Regions from separate parts of the Yersinia aldovae 670-83 genome, predicted to be linked through region 3. Evidence: predicted binding sites of a transcription regulator. Region 3 holds the regulator's gene; each other region holds the start of a gene.

Region 1 (5,127 bases), 2.1 Mb from region 3:
CGGTCACTCATGCCTAGCACTTCGGGCATTTCTGAGGAGACCAAAATGATGCTCAGCCCTTCTTGTTTGAATTGATTGATTAACTGGTAGATCTCTTTTTTGGCCCCGACGTCCACACCACGAGTCGGTTCATCAAGGATCAACACTTTTGGTCGGGTCATCAAACCGCGCGCAATCGCCACTTTTTGCTGATTACCACCGGATAACAAACCAATCGGCTGCTCCATAGATGGCGTCTTTATATTGAATAAACGAATAAAATCAGAGACGGCTTGCTGTTCATCGGCGTGTTTGAGCGACCCTCCTGCACGGCTGAAATAACGCAATGCCGTCAAAGACATATTCTCTTTAACTGACATGCCCAGCACCAGTCCATCCCGTTTACGGTCTTCGGAAATATAAACAATACCGTTTGCCAAACCATCCTGCGGAGAATGAGTCACCACTTCGCGGCCATCCAACATGACAAAACCGGATTTACGCGGTAATGCACCATAGATGATTTTCATCAGCTCGGTGCGACCCGCTCCCATCAGACCCGCCACCCCCAAGATCTCACCGCTGTATAACGTGAAACTGACATTTGTCACACCGGGGCCACAGAGCTGTTTGACCTGCAAACGTTTTTCACCACGAGGGATATTCAAACGTGGGTATTGCTCTTCCAGTTTACGGCCCACCATCATCTCAATTAGCGAGTTTTCAGTCAGGCCATCAACCGGCTTTTCGGCGATGAATTGGCCATCACGGAATACCGTCACGTCGTCGCAAATCTCGAAAATCTCTTTTAACCGGTGAGAGATATAAACGATACCGCGACCTTCTGCCTTCAGCTCATTGATAACATTAAATAAAGAAGCTGTTTCAGTATCAGTCAGTGCATCTGTTGGCTCATCCATGATGATAACTTTGGATTCAAAACTCAGCACTTTGGCGATTTCTACCATTTGCTGGTCGCCAATCGAAAGCTCACCCACCAGCCGGTGGCTGCTGTAACTGATATTAAGGCGCGCCAGCAGTAAATCCGCTTCGGCATACATCTTTTTCCAATCGATGCCGCCAAAACGATTCACAAACTCACGGCCTAAAAAGATATTTTCCGCGATGGTTAACTGTGGGATCAGGTTAAGTTCCTGATGGATAATGCCAATCCCCGCTTCCTGCGACTCTTTCGGGCCATTAAACACCACTTCTTTACCCAGGAAATGCTGACTGCCGGCATCTTTATGGTAGATACCGGTCAGCACTTTCATCATGGTTGATTTTCCGGCGCCATTTTCACCCACTAGCGCCATCACCCTGCCAGGATAGACACTGAGTGCAGCACCGGAAAGCGCTTTAACGCCGGGAAAGGCTTTATCAATCCCTTTCAGTTGCAGCAAAGGTTGCATAAACGCCTCAGAAGGTTACGCCGGAGCAGAGGATAACGTTAGCAAAGGGGGAACATTCCCCGCTACGAATCACTGCCCGGCTTTGTTTGGTTTGCTCTTTAAAAGCCTCATGGCTGATATAGCGCACCGTAATATGGTTTCCCTGATGTTGCTCAAGTTGTGATAGTTGTGCGAGTAACGCTTCATGGAGTTGCGGATTGTTTTTAACTATCTCCTCCGCCAAGACTGCACTTTCAACCTGCATTTCTTGCGTTACCACCTCGAGAACCTGAAGAAAACCAGGGACGCCTTGTGTCAGTGCCAGATCGATACGTGTGGTGGTTGCCGGTATCGGCAGCCCCGCATCACCTATCACAACCTGATCAGTATGGCCCAGACGGGAGATAACAGCGGAAATATCAGAATTCAGTAATGCGCCTTTTTTCATTTTCTACTCCGACAGCGAAACGTTTCGCTGATACAGAGTTTAGAAAAATGGCCGCAGAAGGCAAACCCAATTTGATGAAATTGTGATCACCATCGAAACGTTTCGCTGCACAAATGAAAAGTGGTCATGATAGAGGTGGAAAAGGCCGTTATGACTAACGGCCTGAGGTTGATGGCAAACCTATTTTGTCGCACTGAAACTGGCGGGGCGACTGCACCAATGGGCACTCCGACGGCTCACGCCGTTACGGCACATTTCCCCGCTTATCAACGTTGTTAACTGCCTTCTCAGTTAAATCTCTACCTGCGTTCCTAGCTCAATCACCCGATTGGGTGGGATCTCAAACTGGTCCGGCGCACGTAGCGCATTGCGACTAAGCGCAATAAATAACTTGCCGCGCAAGAACAAATGCCACGGCCGCTTGGTGAGAATTAACGATTCGTGAGACATAAAGAATGAGGTTTCCATCATCTGGCAAGGCAAGCCTTCCAAACCACAGCGGTGGAAAATCTCCTCCATATTCGGTGTTTCACGCCAACCATAGTTGGCCACCACTCGCCAGAAGGTAGGAGAAAGCTGCTCGATGGTCACACGTTTCACATTATGCACGTAAGGCGCGTCTTCCGTTCGCAATGTCAGCAATACCACCCGCTCATGCAATACTTTGTTATGTTTAAGGTTATGTAACAATGCAAAAGGAATTATATTCATTACCCGCGACATATAAACCGCAGTACCAGGTACCCGTACCGGTGGCGATTTTTCGAGTGAAGCAATCATCGCTTCCAGTGAATTTCCGTGTTCATACATACGGCGCAACAAGCTGAAACGCTCACTTTTCCAGGTTGTCATGATGATAAACATCACCAGGCCCAGCGACAGTGGCAACCAACCACCAGAGAACAATTTCAGGGCATTGGCAGAAAACATCGGAATATCAATAATTAATAACACCACCAGTAAACAACCGACAAAGACGCGGTTCCAGTGCCAATTTTTCAGCGCCACGGTGCAGAACAAAATACTGGTTATCACCATCGTACCGGTTACGGCAATACCGTAAGCCGCAGCCAGATTACTGGAGCGCTCGAAGCCGACAATCACCAATACCACCGCTAAATACAGTGTCCAGTTAATCACAGGAATATATATCTGGCCTGATTCCATTTCAGAGGTATGAATAATCCGCATCGGCGGCAAATAGCCCAACCGCACGGCCTGCCGGGTAAGCGAAAACACACCAGAGATAACCGCTTGTGAGGCAATAACGGTGGCGAACGTCGCCAGAATCAACAATGGAATTAGCGCCCAATCCGGTGCTAGCAGGAAAAACGGGTTTTTAATCGCCTCAGGGTTTTTCAGTAATAGCGCGCCCTGACCAAAATAGTTCAGCACTAACGACGGTAACACCACGGTAAACCACGCCAGGCGGATAGGGAATCGACCGAAGTGCCCCATATCGGCATACAGCGCCTCCACCCCAGTGATAGCCAGTACGACCGCGCCAAGGGCATAGAATGAAACAGCTTTATATTCAGTAAAGAAGCTTAGTGCCCATTTGGGATTCAGTGCAGACAGAACTTCCGGGTTCGCGATAATACTGCGCAGCCCAAGCAGAGCGAGCGTTAGAAACCACACCAACATAACCGGCGCGAATAACTTACCAACACTGCCAGTACCGTGTTTTTGAATGATAAATAGCAGTGTTAACACCGCAATGGAGCAGGGAACAATGTAGGGGTCAAGCGCTGGTGCAGCAATTTCCAGCCCTTCAATAGCCGACATAACCGATATGGCCGGGGTGATAACCACCTCACCATAAAAGAAACTGCCGCCAATCAGCCCGAGGATCACCAATATTGAGGTGGCTCTGGAAGACGTATTACGCCCAGCCAAGGACATTAACGTAAGAATCCCCCCTTCACCGGCGTTATCAGCCCGCATCACATAGGTCAGGTATTTAACTGAAACTATCAAGATTAACATCCAGAAGATCAGCGATAAAAAACCAAACACCACATCCGGACGGACATCAAAACCATAGTGACCAGAAAAACACTCTCTCAAGGTATAGAGTGGGCTGGTACCAATGTCACCGTAAACGACCCCGATAGCTGCCAGGGTTACTGCCGATAAAGATTGTTTCTTATGTTCTGTGCTCATCATTGAATTCTTTTTGCTAGAACATCCATAAGCTGATGCGTGCGTTTAAGAACCGCAATCGCGCGTTCTGTATTCTGAGTACGCCCACCAAAAGGCGCACAGTATGCACCATTTCAATAGATTGCCTACTCTTAAATACTATGAAAATGGTTAAAATTGATTGGCTACCAATATCAGAGAATATAATTTTTTACTAATCAACAAACTATCTTATTAAAAAAGAGGATTTATTCCTTTCTATCAGGTAAAAATCAATTATCTAACGGAACATATAGAACAATTATGGCGCAATCATCGCAATTAGCAGAAAGAATATCCCGATTAAGCAGTGCCCTTGAAAGTGGCCTGTATGAACGACAGGAAGCTATCCGCCTTTGTTTGCTGGCCGCCCTCAGCGGTGAGAGTGTCTTTCTGCTTGGCCCACCGGGAATTGCCAAAAGCCTGATTGCTCGTCGCCTGAAATTTGCTTTTCGCAATGCCCGTGCATTTGAATACCTGATGACCCGATTCTCAACACCGGAAGAGGTATTTGGCCCACTTTCTATTCAGGCGTTGAAAGAAGAAGGGCGCTACCAACGCATGACCGGCGGCTATCTGCCAGAAGCGGAAATCGTCTTTCTTGATGAAATCTGGAAAGCAGGCCCGGCAATATTGAATACTTTACTCACCGCAATTAATGAACGCCGTTTTCGTAATGGTGATCGGGAAGACAGCATTCCAATGCGGCTACTGGTTACCGCCTCCAACGAGCTGCCAGATTCAGACAGTAGTTTGGAAGCGCTTTATGACCGAATGCTAATCCGCCTATGGCTGGATCGCGTGCAAGAGAAGCAGAACTTCCGTTCGTTACTGCTCAGCAGACAAAACGAAAATCACAATCCGGTGGCAGAAAATCTCAGTATCAGTGATGAAGAGTTCTATCAGTGGCAACCGCTGATCGACAAAATCGCTCTACCGGATCACTGCTTTGAGCTGATTTTTCAGCTACGTCAACGGCTGAGCGCGCATGAACAGGCTCCATATGTATCAGATAGACGCTGGAAAAAGGCACTGCGCCTACTCCAGGCTAGCGCATTTTTCAGTGGACGGGATGAAGTAACCCCTATTGATTTGATTTTATTGAAAGATTGCCTGTGGCATGACCTA
Region 2 (5,127 bases), 920 kb from region 3:
TTATCCGTCATACTTCAAGTCGCGGGTGTGTTGACGCTCTGCCACTCAAATTATGATTATATAACAATGTGTTATAATTAATATCGAGGTTCTATCTCACCATTTTGTACTGCGCGCTGGTGGTTCAGCAACAATGTTCCATTGATGCCTTTCTCCAGTAACAGTTTGATCGGATGGTTATCTGGCCGGATGAGGAGCACCGCCTGAGATGCCTGAATATAACGCTCATCACCCTGCAATTTTGTTGCCTGCAAATGTTCATGGGGAACATTCTCCGTCAGGTTCCAGATAGCAGCATCAATATCACCACGGCTAATATGTGCAATACAGTCGCTATAAGGTATCTCTACCAATTCAATCGGTTGCCCGGCGAATTTAATCTCGGTCAACAGGCACTGGTCTGGTGACCGAGGGTCTAATCCTACCCGACGAATATTCTGTTGTTCACCAGGGCGGCAAATCAATTGGTGACCATCGACGTAAGAGCCATTACCAAGATTGAGCGCCAGCGCGACCTTCCCTTCATCAATATAACTCTTGGCCGCCAGATGGGACACCACCGCGATATCGTAAATACCGTCTATCAGGCATTCGATACGTACCTCAGCGCCACGCATATGGGCGAAATAGAGGGGAAGCAAGGTAAACTGCTCTCTTAAACCACTGGCCAAACCTTCATAAAGCTTGGTGTAGGGCAATGGCATGGCACAGACCATGTTGCCGAGATCAGCTTGCTGCAACAAAAGTGGCATATTGAGATCAACCAGCAGCGTGCCATTGCGGCCATGACGCTCGACCACGATAATCCCTTCGGCCTCAAGCACTTTTAATGCGTGCTGTATCACGCCGACTGAAATTCCGAAATCATCTGATAGATCGTCGATAGTCTTTAGCCGACTACCGGGGCGCTCGCCAATTAAATAGCGCGCCATTGATACCAGAGCCAACCCTTCTTTTTTTATAAATTTCTTACTCATGGTGGGTCAAATAGCCTTATGTTGCCCAGCAGTCAATTATGTTACCTGACAATAGAGGATAAGAAGATGATTTTAGTCGTACTATTAATTTTCAATTATATGAATATTTTAACATTCATATAAATATATCATCGTGGCAATATTAAGTGAGGATATATGAGAGCTACATCAAGTTTTATCAACTTTTAAAGCAGGATACAAACGCTTTTCTTATAGCAGAATAGCTGGTCAGTTGGGGGCTGACCAGCGAGAAATTAAATAAAATTCAATTACTAGATAACTTTATGTGGGCCGAAGCATTCATAGTGAATTCGCTCAGCTGCAACACCTTGCGCCAATAATTGGCGACCAGCAAATTGCATAAAGGCTACTGGGCCGCAGAAATAGTAATGTCGGTTGGGATCGGCTGCTAACCACTGGTGCGAACTAAGATCCATAAATCCTTTGCTATGATAATCCTCGCCCTGACCATCCTGTGCGGTTGGTTCGCGATACCATACATGGCGGCTAAGATTAGGCATGTTTTCAGCAATTGCCGCGACTTCATCAGCGAAGGCATGGACCCGACCGTTTTCTGCCGCATGTAGCCAATGTACCGGAGCTGCATGTTGCTGGCTATGAAGGGTATTAAGCATACTTAACATGGGCGTTTGGCCGACACCGGCTGAGATCAGTGCGACCGGCGTCTGTGGCGAAACATCCAGGAAGAAATCGCCGCGCGGTGGGGCGATGCGCACGCTATCTCCTTCATTTAATTTACCATGTAGATAGTTTGAAACAGTACCTTGCTCTTCACGTTTCACCGCAATGCGGTAAGTTTTGCCATTCGGTGCGGCGGTCAGTGAATATTGGCGAATTTCCTGATATTCGAGGCTTTCATCTTCAATATAGATACCCAAATATTGGCCTGGTTTGAAATCAAGCACTCGTCCGCCATCTTCGGGTGCTAACACAAAGCTACAAATTACCTCGCTCTGCATCTCTTTTTTAATAATGCGGAAACGACGCAAGTTTCTCCAGCCGCCGGTTGCGGATTCACTCTGTTGATAGATCTGCTTTTCCCGCTGAATAAACACGTCAGCCAGCACGCCATAGGCTTTACCCCAGGCATCCAACACCTCCTGACCTGGAGACAGTAACTCATCTAATGTGCTTATTAGATGATGGCCAACGATTGGGTAGTGCTCTGGTTGAATATTCAGGCTGGCGTGTTTATTGGCAATTCGCTCGACTGCGGGGAGCAGGGCGGCCAGGTTATCAATATTCGCCGCATAGGCACAAATGGCATTAAACAGCGCTTCACGCTGATCCCCATTGAACTGATTGCTCATGTTGAAAATGTGCTTGAGTTCTGGGTTGTGCTTGAACATGCGATCGTAAAAATGTGCAGTCAGTTTGGGGCCAGTCGCGGCAAGTACAGGGATGGTAGACTTGACGATGGCGATGGTTTGACTATCCAGCATGGTGTGCTCCTTGTTCCCTTTGTACTTGGTGTTGCAGCTAACCTGATATCGCTGTAACGCCAATTACTTTAGGTATTATAGTGTGTAAATTAATAGATGTATTCTATATGCACCTTATAGGTTTTTCGGGAATTTGTAAATACACTTTCCGATGCTAGGGAGAATATGTATGGCGCGTTAATCCAGAGAATATGAAAAAAGCACATGATGAATATGAGGATAATTCCGTTGCAGTGGATGAACTATGAACAGCTCAAAGCCTTATGTAGCCTCAAGCCAATCGTTTGCGTAAAAACCTCTGTCAAGACCTATCTTAACGGGGGCGAAACAGTTTACACTGTGCTCTACAACCCGAAGGGGTAGCCCACCAGGTCTATTTTGTTAGCTAAGTCAGGAGAGCCGGATGTTAAAGCGTGAAATGAACATTGCCGATTATGATGCAGATCTATGGCGTGCAATGGAGCAAGAAGTGGTGCGTCAGGAAGAGCACATTGAGCTGATTGCCTCTGAGAACTACACCAGCCCGCGTGTTATGCAGGCACAGGGTTCTCAGTTGACGAATAAATATGCTGAAGGTTATCCGGGCAAGCGTTACTACGGTGGCTGTGAGTATGTCGACGTGGTAGAGCAACTGGCTATTGATCGTGCTAAAGAGCTGTTTGGTGCCGATTACGCCAACGTTCAGCCGCATTCCGGTTCGCAAGCTAACGTGGCAGTTTACTCTGCTTTACTGCAACCCGGCGACACTGTTCTGGGTATGAATCTGGCACACGGCGGCCATTTAACTCACGGTTCACCGGTTAACTTCTCCGGTAAATTGTACAATATCGTGCCTTACGGTATCGATGAATCTGGCAAGATTGATTACGCCGATTTGGCCGCTCAGGCTGAAAAATATAAACCAAAAATGATTATTGGTGGCTTCTCCGCCTATTCCGGTATCGTTGATTGGGCAAAAATGCGCGAAATTGCAGACAGCATTGATGCATGGCTGTTTGTCGATATGGCTCACGTAGCAGGCCTGGTGGCTGCGGGCGTATACCCTAACCCGGTTCCTCATGCGCATATCGTGACGACTACTACGCACAAGACATTGGCTGGCCCTCGCGGTGGTTTGATTCTGGCTAAAGGGGGGGATGAGGATTTGTACAAGAAACTTAACTCATCTGTTTTCCCAGGTAATCAGGGCGGCCCATTGATGCATGTTATCGCGGGTAAAGCGGTAGCACTGAAAGAAGCGATGGAGCCTGAGTTCAAAATTTACCAGCAACAAGTGGTTAAAAACGCCAAAGCGATGGTATCCGTGTTCCAGGAACGCGGTTATAAAGTGGTGTCTGGCGGTACTGAAAATCACCTGTTCCTGCTGGATCTAGTGGATAAAGACGTCACCGGTAAAGACGCCGATGCTGCTTTGGGTCGTGCCAATATCACCGTGAACAAAAATAGTGTACCTAACGATCCGAGAAGCCCATTTGTGACTTCTGGCGTGCGTATCGGTAGCCCTGCTATCACGCGTCGCGGCTTCAAAGAAGCGGAATCTCGTGAACTGGCTGGCTGGATGTGTGATGTGTTGGATAACATCAACGATGAAGCGACCATTGAGCGTATCAAACAGAAAGTTCTGGCTATCTGTGCTCGTTTGCCCGTTTACGCATAATAGCGTTGCATCAGTTGTAATGAAAACCCGCTAATGCGGGTTTTTTTACGCCTGTTGGCGGGTAACCTAGGCCAACAGGCGATGCGAGGGCTGCCGCGTAATAGGGTGTTATTGTGTAAAACCCAATGCTTAAGTGTGAACTTACTCTCAAACTCTATGTTTGCAGAATTACAAAGTTGCTAGCAGGCGGGGCCTCTGTCACAGTGACGGGCTGACCCTGGAGGGATTCATGGTATTGCAATCAACACGTTGGCTGTCGCTCAACTATTTCACTTATTTCTTTTCTTATGGCATTTTCCTGCCTTTCTGGGGCATCTGGTTGCAAGGCGAAGGGATACCACCTGAAACCATCGGTATCTTGTTGGGCGCAGGCTTAATTTCTCGTTTCCTCGGCAGTCTGATCATAGCCCCTAGTGTGAAAGATCCATCCCATCTGGTTACCGCCATTCGTATTCTGGCGCTGCTGACATTAGCCTTTGCGGTCGGTTTCTGGTTCGGCAATGGTTGGGCTTGGTTGATGGTGGTTATTGCGGGCTTCAACCTGTTTTTTGGCCCACTGGTGCCATTGACCGATGCACTTGCGGCTACTTGGCAGAAACAGATATCAATGGATTACGGTAAAGTCCGGTTATGGGGATCGCTGGCCTTTGTAATTGGCTCGGCGTTGACCGGTAAGCTAGTCTCGGTTTGGGGCCATCCCGCTATCCTCTACAGCCTGATTTTTGGTGTTTCAGCTATGCTGCTGGGATCTTTGCTGAGGCCCAGTGTGATGCCAAAAGGAGAAGTTAAAAGTCGTAATGTGGTGGCAACGGATTGGAAAGTCTTACTCGCTGAGCCGCAAGTGTGGCGTTTTCTACTCTGCGTGACGTTATTACAGGGTGCTCATGCCGGTTACTACAGTTTCAGCTCCATTTACTGGCAAGAGGCAGGTTATTCCGCAGCGACTATTGGTTATTTATGGTCGCTGGGGGTGGTCGCCGAGATCCTGGTCTTTGCATTCAGTAATGTGCTGTTTCGCCGCTGGACGGCC
Region 3 (5,127 bases):
CCGTGTTGGCGAAAGCCTGTCTGACGGCAGGTATTCCGTTTGATAGCAGTCAGGCCCACTCCGCGTTATACGATACCATGCAAACGGCGAAACTCTTCTGTGAGCTGGTTAATCGCTGGAAAAAACTCGGTGGTTGGCCAGTGCCCGCAGGGGAATCAGAGTAACGCAAGCTAACGCAACACGTTCACCATTAAAAAAGGTGGCCTGGAGGCCACCTTTTTATTTGTTACCTAAACCTGCCAATACATTACTCTGCGGCAGGTTTTTCTTCTTCTGAACGGTATTTATCGGCGGTCTCTTTCAGCAGTTTTTGCAATTCGCCACGCTGATACATTTCCATCAGGATATCGCATCCGCCAACCAATTCACCATCCACCCACAGTTGCGGGAACGTTGGCCAGTTGGCATATTTTGGCAATTCAGCCCGGATATCCGGGTTTTGCAAAATATCCACATAAGCAAAACGCTCACCACACGCAGACAGCGCCTGTACAGCCTGAGCTGAGAAACCACAGTTCGGCAGCTTAGGTGATCCTTTCATATAAAGCAGGATTGGGTTTTCTGTTATCTGGCGTTGAATTTTATCAATCGTCGTCATTTTTTTGCTTCCTCAGCCATAGATGGCTACAACGTGTATTGCTTAAAGCAATAGCATTTTATTATCGCATCCGGTCTATTGTAGCGACTGTCACCGCAGGAATAAAACGCCATCTTTTGCAGGGGCTTTACTCATCGGACAAATGGCGATATTGTCAGCTACAAATATGTGTATTTAGAATAACATTTTTGATCCCATCACTTCACTATTATCTTCTGAATGGGATAACGTAAATATACCGCAGCGAAGGTGTTGACGAATGCTCGATTTAAGGTCATTACCTGAGTGAAAAAGCTGCAATTACGCAGCCATTAACGTTTCCTCACAATATCGATTAGAATCCTATAGCTCTCTGCTTTTTTATATCGTGAGTTTCGGCAATACTGTGACTCTTCATATTCATCTCAGGGCCAAGGTTGGTAGCGTTATTATGCGTTTAATACTTACGCTGTTTGTGCTGCTGTTTACCCAGCTATTTCTAAACCTCGCACATGCGTCGCCGCAGTCGCACGCCTCTGCTGAACAAAAGAAAGGTCAAGTCAGCCAGGCCAGCCCTGATGATCGTAAAAAACGTAAAGCTGATAAAAATACCAAAAAAGTCAAAATCGACAACAATAAAACCAGCAGTAAAAATGTGGCAAATAAAATAACGGCCAATAGCGATAAAAAGAAAACGGCAGCCACCGCCAGTAAAACCATTAAAAAGAAAGCGCAGGAAGCCAGTAAACCTAGCAGCAAAAAACCAAACAACAGTAAAACAACGAATATTAAAACCGTAGCCAATAAAAAAGCGGCAGCTAAAAAAACAGAAAAAGTGGCTTATGGTCGTCACCGAAATAAAGCCCAAAGTAAAGCCGATACCGAATTAGTGGCAAACAGTAAGATAAAGCTCAGTCCAGCACATAAAAAGCGCTACCAGCACGCCAAACAGACGGCAATGAGCAAACTGATGAAACAAGTTGGCAAACCTTATCGTTGGGGTGGGTCTTCGCCTAATACTGGTTTTGATTGCAGCGGGCTTATTTATTACGCCTACAAAGATGTGATCAGAATTAAAATGCCACGTACAGCCAATGAAATGTATCACTTACGTGATGCCGCCCCGGTGAAGCGGGCAGAACTGGAAAGTGGTGATCTGGTGTTCTTCAATATCGCCAATCGTGGCGTGGCCGATCATGTTGGTGTTTATTTAGGTAATGGCAAATTTATTCAATCACCCCGTACCGGTGAAGAGATTCGTATCAGTATGCTAGATAATGATTATTGGCAAGACCATTATGTTGGCGCACGGCGTGTAGTGACACCTAAAACCATTCGATGATGCTCAACCCCGCACCCAGTGACCTCACGAAGTGCGGGCTATATCCCCTTATTTTTACTTTCCCTGACGTCACGCGACCTTTGCTTAATAACCAGCTAAATTGTATGGTTATATCTGTTATTCCTGTTGAAAGTTGTTAAGATTAATATCCACAACAAAAATACAACAATTACGTTTTTAACCGCTCTTCACCGTACCGTCATCATTGATAATCGGTCGGATTTGAGGAGCAAAACACCCTGAGCAACCCCGAAAGGAGAGCACGATGTCTTTTGAATTACCGGTATTACCTTATGCACAAAATGCACTGGAACCCCACATTTCGGCTGAAACGCTGGAATACCATTACGGCAAACATCACAACACCTATGTGGTTAACCTCAACAATCTGATTAAAGGCACTGAATTTGCTGGCAAATCACTGGAAGAGATTGTCAAAACCTCCAGCGGCGGCGTATTCAATAATGCGGCTCAGGTTTGGAACCACACCTTTTACTGGCATTGCCTGTCACCCAATGGTGGCGGTGAACCCAGCGGCAAGGTTGCCGAGGCTATCAATAACACCTTTGGGTCGTTTGCTGAATTTAAAGCACAGTTTACCGATGCGGCAGTGAAAAATTTCGGCGCGGGCTGGACATGGTTAGTGAAAAAAGCAGATGGCACACTGGCGATTGTCAGCACGTCTAATGCGGCTACCCCCTTGACCACGGCAGATAAACCCGTATTGACGGTCGATGTGTGGGAACATGCTTATTATATTGATTACCGCAATGCGCGGCCAAAATACCTGGAGAACTTCTGGGCCTTGGTCAACTGGTCTTTTGTTGAGAAAAATTTAGCCTGATAGCGCGCAGAGTAAACCGGCAGCGAGCAATGATTAAGGGCGGGTTAACCGCCCTACTTCACGCATATACCGGCAAGCGGCTTAATTAATTCATTACTGCCACGAAACTAAATGCAATAATCATCGCCAGCGCACCCACAGTCGTAATCAGCGACATTTTCAGATTGGCATCCATAAAAACTCCTCAGCCGGTTAATTTAGTAGGAAAAGGCACATAGTTAGTGTGTAAAATTATTTTCCCACAGTTAGAGAAAAAAATCTTGTGCTCATTACACACTTTATAAGATTGAATACCTCTTTCACTTTTCCTCCAGATCAGCCAAAATTCGCAGTTCATAACTGCGTACCGACGAATAACGACCAATAAAGACTCTCAGACAACCCGCTGACGCGCTCATTCAGGCCACTATCTTGTTACTGTCTAAGCGATTTTCGGGTAACGCAGGCAAACGATTAACATAATACTTACCGGCTGTAACCGGTGAGCTTAGGAGTCATTTTTTGTATGGCAACGATTAAAGATGTGGCCAAACACGCCGGTGTGTCCACCACCACCGTTTCCCACGTTATCAACAAAACGCGTTTCGTCGCCGAAAATACCAAGGTGGCTGTTTGGGCTGCCATTAAAGAACTGCATTATTCGCCCAGTGCTGTGGCCCGCAGTTTGAAAGTGAATCACACCAAATCCATTGGCTTGCTGGCCACGTCCAGCGAAGCACCCTATTTTGCCGAAGTGATTGAGGCGGTCGAAAATAGCTGTTATAGCAAAGGCTATACCCTGATTTTATGTAATTCTCATAATAATCTGGACAAGCAAAAAGCCTATTTAGCGATGCTGGCCCAAAAACGGGTCGATGGATTATTGGTGATGTGTTCCGAATATCCAGAACAACTGTTAGGAATGCTGGAAGATTATCGCAACATCCCGATGGTCGTCATGGATTGGGGGACAACGCGTGGCGATTTTACCGACGCTATCATCGATAATGCCTTTGAAGGCGGCTATTTGGCAGGCCGCTATCTGATTGAACGCGGTCATCGTGATATTGGTGCTATTCCCGGTCAGTTATCCCGTAATACCGGTGGTGGCCGTCATCAGGGCTTTATGAAAGCATTGGAAGAGGCCAGCATCCCGTTACGTGAGGAATGGGTAGTTCAGGGTGATTTTGAACCTGAATCGGGTTATAAAGCCATGCAACAAATCATGTCACAAAAACATCGCCCGACCGCCGTGTTTTGTGGTGGCGACATTATGGCGATGGGGGCTATCTGCGCCGCCAATGAGATGGGCCTGCGGGTACCACAAGATGTATCAGTGATTGGCTATGACAACGTGCGTAACGCGCGCTACTTCTCGCCTGCGCTGACCACTATCCATCAGCCAAAAGAACGTTTAGGTGAAATGGCCTTTACTATGCTGCTTGACCGTATTGTCAGTAAACGGGAAGACCTTCAAACCATTGAAGTACACCCTAAACTGGTTGAGCGCAACTCCGTAACTGACGGCCCATTTCGCGATTACCGCCGTTAATCTGGCCTTCTGCCGGTAGTTATCAGCGCTATCGGCAGCCCGCACTGGGCATTATTCGTTATCGTCTTTCAACCATTCCGCGTTTAACGTGACGCTGTCACCTAAGTAATCAAGTAACCAGGCGAGTGCCGGTGAGTGATTATTTTGCTCCCAAGTCAGGCAACACGGGCTGTCCGGTAGCGGTTCGGTTAGACTTAGCGCCGCCAGCCGCCCCTGCTCAATCAGCGGTGACACCATATGCGCGGGCACCATACCGATACATAATCCTGCACACAGGCAATCGATGCCCGTAGACCAATCCGGAGCCACCAGCCGCTGTTGGTTATCCAGTGTCCAGGTATCTCGCTTGGGCAAATTGCGGGCCGTATCTTCCAAACACAGCGAGGGATAAGGCCGCAATTGGTCATCACTAAGTGGCCCGGTTAGACTGGCTAAGGGATGATCCACACTGACGACACAGTGCCAGCTAAGAAACCCCATATCGCGAAACACAAAACGCCCGCCAACAGGAATGGCACGGGTCGCGCCAATGGCCATATCTGCCCGGCCATCCACCAGCGCATCCCAAACACCATTAAATACTTCATAACGCACCCGCAACTCAACATCGGGAAAATGCCGATAAAAATCCAACACTAAGCGGCGACTACGCTGAGGTTTGACAATCTTGTCTACCACGATATTTAACTGCCCGCGCCAACCATTCGCTACTTGCTGGCATTGACGGCGCGTGTCATTCATTTTTTTGATAACATCTCGCGCTTCTTTAATAAAAACCACGCCAGCTTCGGTTAATGCCACATCACGATGGCGTCGTTCAAACAGCGGAACTG
Region 4 (5,127 bases), 530 kb from region 3:
AAGCCTGCATCACCGGTTAAAGCACCCAGAATATCACCGGGGCGGATCTTGGCTTTACGCCCACCGTCAATACACAGCGTCACCATTTCCGGCTCCGGCATGGTGTTGGTACTGCGGCTAATCTGCTCTGCGGAAGTCCACTTCAATTTAATTTGCAGATAATCTTCAATGGCATGGGCGCGGGTCATCTCTTGTGGCGTACACAGGCTGACGGCCAGGCCGCTCATCCCTGCTCGCCCAGTGCGACCAATACGGTGAACATGCACTTCAGGATCGAACGCCAGTTCAAAGTTAACCACCAGCGCTAAATCTTTGATATCCAGACCACGGGCAGCAACATCGGTTGCAACCAATACCCGGCAACTATGGTTAGCAAAACGCACTAATACCTGATCGCGATCGCGTTGTTCCAAATCACCGTGTAAGGCCAGAACACTGATACCACGGGATTCCAAAGCCTCATAAACGCTCTGGCAGTCTTTTTTGGTGTTACAGAACACCACGCAAGAATCTGGCTGATAATGGCTTAATACTGAAATCAGCAGCGGTAAGCGTTTCTCACGGGTGGTTTCAAACAGCACCTGCTCAATTGCCGGCTCTTCATCACCATCATCGACTTCAACATTCAGCGGTTCACGCTGCACTCTGGCGCTGATCCGCTCAATACCTGCCGGATAGGTGGCAGAGAACAGTAAAGTCTGGCGCTGCACAGGGGTGTAAGCAATCACATCGTCAATGGCATCGGTAAAACCCATATCCAACATGCGGTCAGCTTCGTCTAAAACCAGAATTTTCAGTTCATCCAGTACCAGTGTCTTTTTACGCAGGTGCTCCTGAATGCGCCCTGGTGTACCCACGACGATATGAGGCGCATGAACCAGAGAATCCAATTGGTGGCCCATCGGTTGGCCGCCGCACAGTGTTAGGATTTTAATGTTTTGAGTAAAGCGCGCTAAACGGCGTAACTCTTTACTGACCTGGTCTGCCAGTTCGCGAGTCGGGCATAGAATCAGCGCCTGGGTAACAAACTCCCCCACCGCGATTTTGTCGAGCAGCCCGATACCGAATGCGGCGGTTTTGCCACTGCCGGTTTTAGCTTTCGCCCGCACATCCTGCCCATTGAGGATGGCGGGTAATGCCGCGGCCTGTACCGGTGTCATCTCGGTATAGCCAAGTTCGTTTAGATTAGACAACTGCTCAGCAGGCAGTGTCAGGGAAGAAAAGGACATTGTGCTCACGGCGGTAACTCTTATAACTGGATGGAATGGCAGCGATGGCCTGAAGGCAAGCGCAAGATTTTGGCGCGATAATACCAGAGATAGGCCCGATGCCGGAATGAAACCGCAAAAAACAGGCTAAATACGCAATGCGCTGCGCAAATGGCTCAGGCAGGTTTCTATTCCTGCCCAGATACGCAATCGTTTTCGTCGCTGTTTTCTCGTATACTATTTCCGGTAAAATTTATCGTGCGTCAAATTAATCCGCCATTTTCTCACTGATGTAGGTAACGAACTATGTTGACTATTGGAACCGCTCTGCGCCCCGGTGCAACCCGTGTCATGTTGCTCGGCTCTGGCGAGTTGGGCAAAGAAGTGGCTATCGAATGCCAAAGATTAGGGTTGGAAGTTATCGCCGTTGATCGCTACGCAGACGCGCCCGCGATGCATGTCGCTCATCGCAGCCATGTGATTAACATGCTGGATGGCGCGGCACTCAAGCAGGTAGTTGAGCTGGAAAAACCACATTATATCGTGCCTGAAATAGAAGCTATCGCCACCGATATGTTGGTTGAACTTGAGACGCAGGGCCAGCGTGTGGTGCCGTGCGCCGAAGCCACCCGCCTGACCATGAACCGCGAGGGTATTCGCCGTTTGGCGGCGGAAACCCTGAAATTACCAACATCCAGCTACCGTTTTGCCGATACTGAAAGTGCGTTCCATCAAGCCGTGAGTGCGATCGGTTTCCCCTGTATCGTTAAGCCGGTGATGAGTTCGTCTGGCAAAGGCCAAAGCCTGATCCGGGGCGAAGAGCAGCTTAAAGCCGCATGGGATTATGCCCAGCAAGGGGGGCGTGCCGGGGGTGGCAGGGTCATTGTTGAAGGTTTGGTACGTTTTGATTTTGAAATTACCTTGCTGACCATCAATGCTATTGATGGCATCCATTTCTGCGCGCCAATTGGCCACCGTCAGGAAGAGGGAGATTATCGTGAATCATGGCAGCCGCAAGCCATGAGTCATATCGCCTTACAGCGCGCGAAAGAGATTGCGGAAAATGTAGTGAAAGCACTTGGAGGATTCGGGCTATTTGGTGTGGAATTATTTGTTTGTGGCGACGAGGTTATCTTTAGTGAGGTCTCTCCGCGCCCACACGATACCGGCATGGTAACCTTGATATCACAGAATATGTCTGAGTTTTCTTTACATGTTCGCGCATTTTTAGGCTTACCCATCGGCACCATTCGCCAATATGGTCCGGCGGCCTCCGTGGTCATTTTGCCAGAGCTTACCAGCCAAAATGTGGCTTACCACGGTTTAGAAAATGCCTTGAGCGGAGATACGCAAATTCGCTTATTTGGTAAACCTGATATTGCCGGCAAGCGCCGTTTAGGGGTTGCGCTGGCAGTGGCAGAGGATATTACGGTGGCGATTGAAGTGGCAAAACGAGCGGCTGATGCCGTGGTGGTGAGTGGCAAGTAGCGCTATTAACAAACCCGCCTTGTGTGGCGGGTTTAGTTGTGAGTCGGTAACGGCGTGAGGCATTACCCCTCGTAAGGGTCCTCGATTTCATCCGCATCTTGTTCATTATCACGGCGATAATCTGACTCAGAGTGTTCATCAAAATCATCGTCTTCAAAAATAGCCATCGCTTGGGGATCGTCCTGGTGCCGCTCACGGATCTCCGCTGCCACCAATGCAATCGCCTCGCCACTGCTCATCCCTTCCGACATGAATTTGTGAATACGTTCGACCGCTTCTTGCTGTTCCTCATGGGAAAGTGAAGGCATACCCGCTAGCATTGATTTATCTCCTGCATATAATTCTTAAGTATACCCCAGCAACGCTAAGCACGGAGGGTCTATACCTGGTTATTTTTGTCTGCGGTGACCCACTGCCACTAAACTATCTGCCCATTAAATTGAGTAAATTATGGTAATCTATCAGGCAGTTTCGCTGTGAGCGCGGCGATTATGCCACTGGACAGCCATTTCTCTAAATATAATCATCTGAAAGAAAAGAATAGCCATTCATGAGTGAGAAATCCCTGACTTTCAAAGTCTTGCCTTATCAGCCTGAGGCCGTAATCCAACAATTTTTCCCGCTTGCTCATCAAGCCTGGGCGATGCTGCTGCATTCTGGTTTTGCCGAACACACTCACAATCGCTTTGATATTTTGGTCGCTGACCCACAGGTAACACTCACGACCCACGGCCTGGAAACCCAGATCATGGGTGCGCAAGGGCAGGAATGCTCACTTGCCGACCCGTTCTCTTTATTGCAGCAACAACTGGATAATTTCTTGCCTCTTATCTCACCACATCCTGATCTGCCATTTCTGGGCGGAGCCTTGGGGTTATTTGGTTATGATTTGGGGCGGCGCGTGGAGAAATTACCTGCGTTGGCGATTCCAGATGTCGCGTTGCCGGATATGGCTATCGGCTTGTATGATTGGGCACTGATTGCTGATCACCAATTGCACAAACTGACCTTAGTTTGCCACGGCGATGTGGAGCAGCGCTGGCAGTGGCTACAGCAGCAAAAAAAACCTGAAACGGTCATGCCATTCAAACTGACCAGCCAATGGCAAGCAAATATGTCGCGGGCACAATATGGCGAGAAATTCCGCCAGATTCAGGAATATCTGCACAGTGGCGACTGTTATCAAATTAATCTCGCGCAGAGATTCAGTGCTGAATATCAGGGAGATGAATGGCAAGCGTTTCTGTCACTGAATCGCAGCAACCGGGCTCCCTTTTCAGCCTTTATCCGCTTGCCGCATAATGCAATTCTGAGTGTCTCGCCGGAACGTTTTTTATGGTTGGAAAACCATCAAATTCAGACTCGCCCCATTAAAGGCACGTTGCCACGGTTGCCGAATCCCGAGCAGGACCGTTTGCAAGCTGAACGTCTGGCGCATTCAGCCAAAGATCAGGCGGAAAATCTGATGATTGTCGATCTGTTACGTAATGACATTGGCCGCGTCGCTCAACCAGGTAGTGTGCGAGTACCTGAGCTGTTTGTGGTTGAGCCTTTCCCGGCAGTGCATCATTTGGTTAGCACCATTACCGCCACGCTCCCCACTGATTGTCCGGCTACCGCGTTGCTGCGCGCCTGTTTCCCTGGTGGTTCGATTACCGGCGCACCTAAAATCCGCGCGATGGAGATCATTGAGCAACTTGAGCCACATCGGCGTAATGCCTATTGCGGCAACATTGGCTATATTAGTTGCTGCGGCACGATGGATACCAATATCACCATTCGTACCTTATTGACGGAAAACGGTAAAATATATTGCTCTGCTGGCGGGGGGATAGTGGCTGATAGTCAGGAACAGGCTGAATATCAGGAAACCTTCGATAAAGTTGCCCGCATCTTGCCGCAGTTGGGAAATCAATCATTTGGTGAGTAACTGTCTGTGAATGATGGAATGACAGGGCGTGCCCTGATGGAGTTTATCAGCCGTTTTCAGCTACAACTGCCTCCGACGGGCAGTTTCTCGGCTAACAGCCGTCATGCGGCGGTGTTGATCCCAATTATTTGCCGCCCAGAACCCACGCTGCTGTTAACGCGGCGCTCAAACCACTTGCGCAAACATGCCGGTCAGGTTGCTTTCCCCGGCGGCAAAGCCGATCACGATGACCGCTCACTGATTGATACCGCGCTGCGCGAAGCTGAAGAAGAAGTGGCTATCCCAGCATCCTCAGTGCATGTCTTGGGGCAATTGGCCCCACTCGATAGCTCCAGTGGCTATCAGGTAACCCCCATAGTAGGATTAGTCCCCGCCGATATTGCTTTTCATGGCAATGAAGAAGAAGTCGCCGGGCTATTCGAAATCCCCTTACATGAAGCACTCAGCCTCTCTCGTTATTATGCACTGGATATTCATCGTGGAGGGTTCAATCACCGCGTC

What was found. Region 3 encodes PurR, which represses purine synthesis genes. Its sites were predicted from a motif close to CANGCAAACGTTTGCNTG; they were not measured.
Positions count from the first base shown of each region.
Region 1: rbsD (D-ribose pyranase) is a predicted target of PurR. The motif match lies at 1,831-1,848, and genes of this name have one in related genera.
Region 2: glyA (serine hydroxymethyltransferase) is a predicted target of PurR. The motif match lies at 2,714-2,731, and genes of this name have one in related genera.
Region 4: purT (formate-dependent phosphoribosylglycinamide formyltransferase) is a predicted target of PurR. The motif match lies at 1,412-1,429, and genes of this name have one in related genera.

Region 1 covers NZ_CP009781.1:2,675,316-2,680,442, forward strand. The annotation lists gene rbsA (ribose ABC transporter ATP-binding protein RbsA) at 1-1,391, opposite strand, end outside; gene rbsD (D-ribose pyranase) at 1,399-1,818, opposite strand; gene kup (low affinity potassium transporter Kup) at 2,110-3,981, opposite strand; gene ravA (ATPase RavA) at 4,264-5,127, shown strand, end outside.
Region 2 covers NZ_CP009781.1:3,854,420-3,859,546, forward strand. The annotation lists gene yhfZ (GntR family transcriptional regulator YhfZ) at 78-977, opposite strand; gene hmpA (NO-inducible flavohemoprotein) at 1,250-2,440, opposite strand; gene glyA (serine hydroxymethyltransferase) at 2,844-4,097, shown strand; gene AT01_RS17350 (3-phenylpropionate MFS transporter) at 4,327-5,127, shown strand, end outside.
Region 3 covers NZ_CP009781.1:300,767-305,893, reverse strand. The annotation lists gene rnt (ribonuclease T) at 1-164, shown strand, start outside; gene AT01_RS01455 (Grx4 family monothiol glutaredoxin) at 248-598, opposite strand; gene AT01_RS01450 (C40 family peptidase) at 1,029-1,919, shown strand; gene sodB (superoxide dismutase [Fe]) at 2,185-2,763, shown strand; gene cydH (cytochrome bd-I oxidase subunit CydH) at 2,849-2,938, opposite strand; gene purR (HTH-type transcriptional repressor PurR) at 3,269-4,294, shown strand; gene punR (DNA-binding transcriptional activator PunR) at 4,346-5,127, opposite strand, start outside.
Region 4 covers NZ_CP009781.1:834,555-839,681, forward strand. The annotation lists gene dbpA (ATP-dependent RNA helicase DbpA) at 1-1,238, opposite strand, end outside; gene purT (formate-dependent phosphoribosylglycinamide formyltransferase) at 1,515-2,696, shown strand; gene AT01_RS03945 (YoaH family protein) at 2,759-3,016, opposite strand; gene pabB (aminodeoxychorismate synthase component 1) at 3,247-4,626, shown strand; gene AT01_RS03955 (CoA pyrophosphatase) at 4,645-5,127, shown strand, end outside.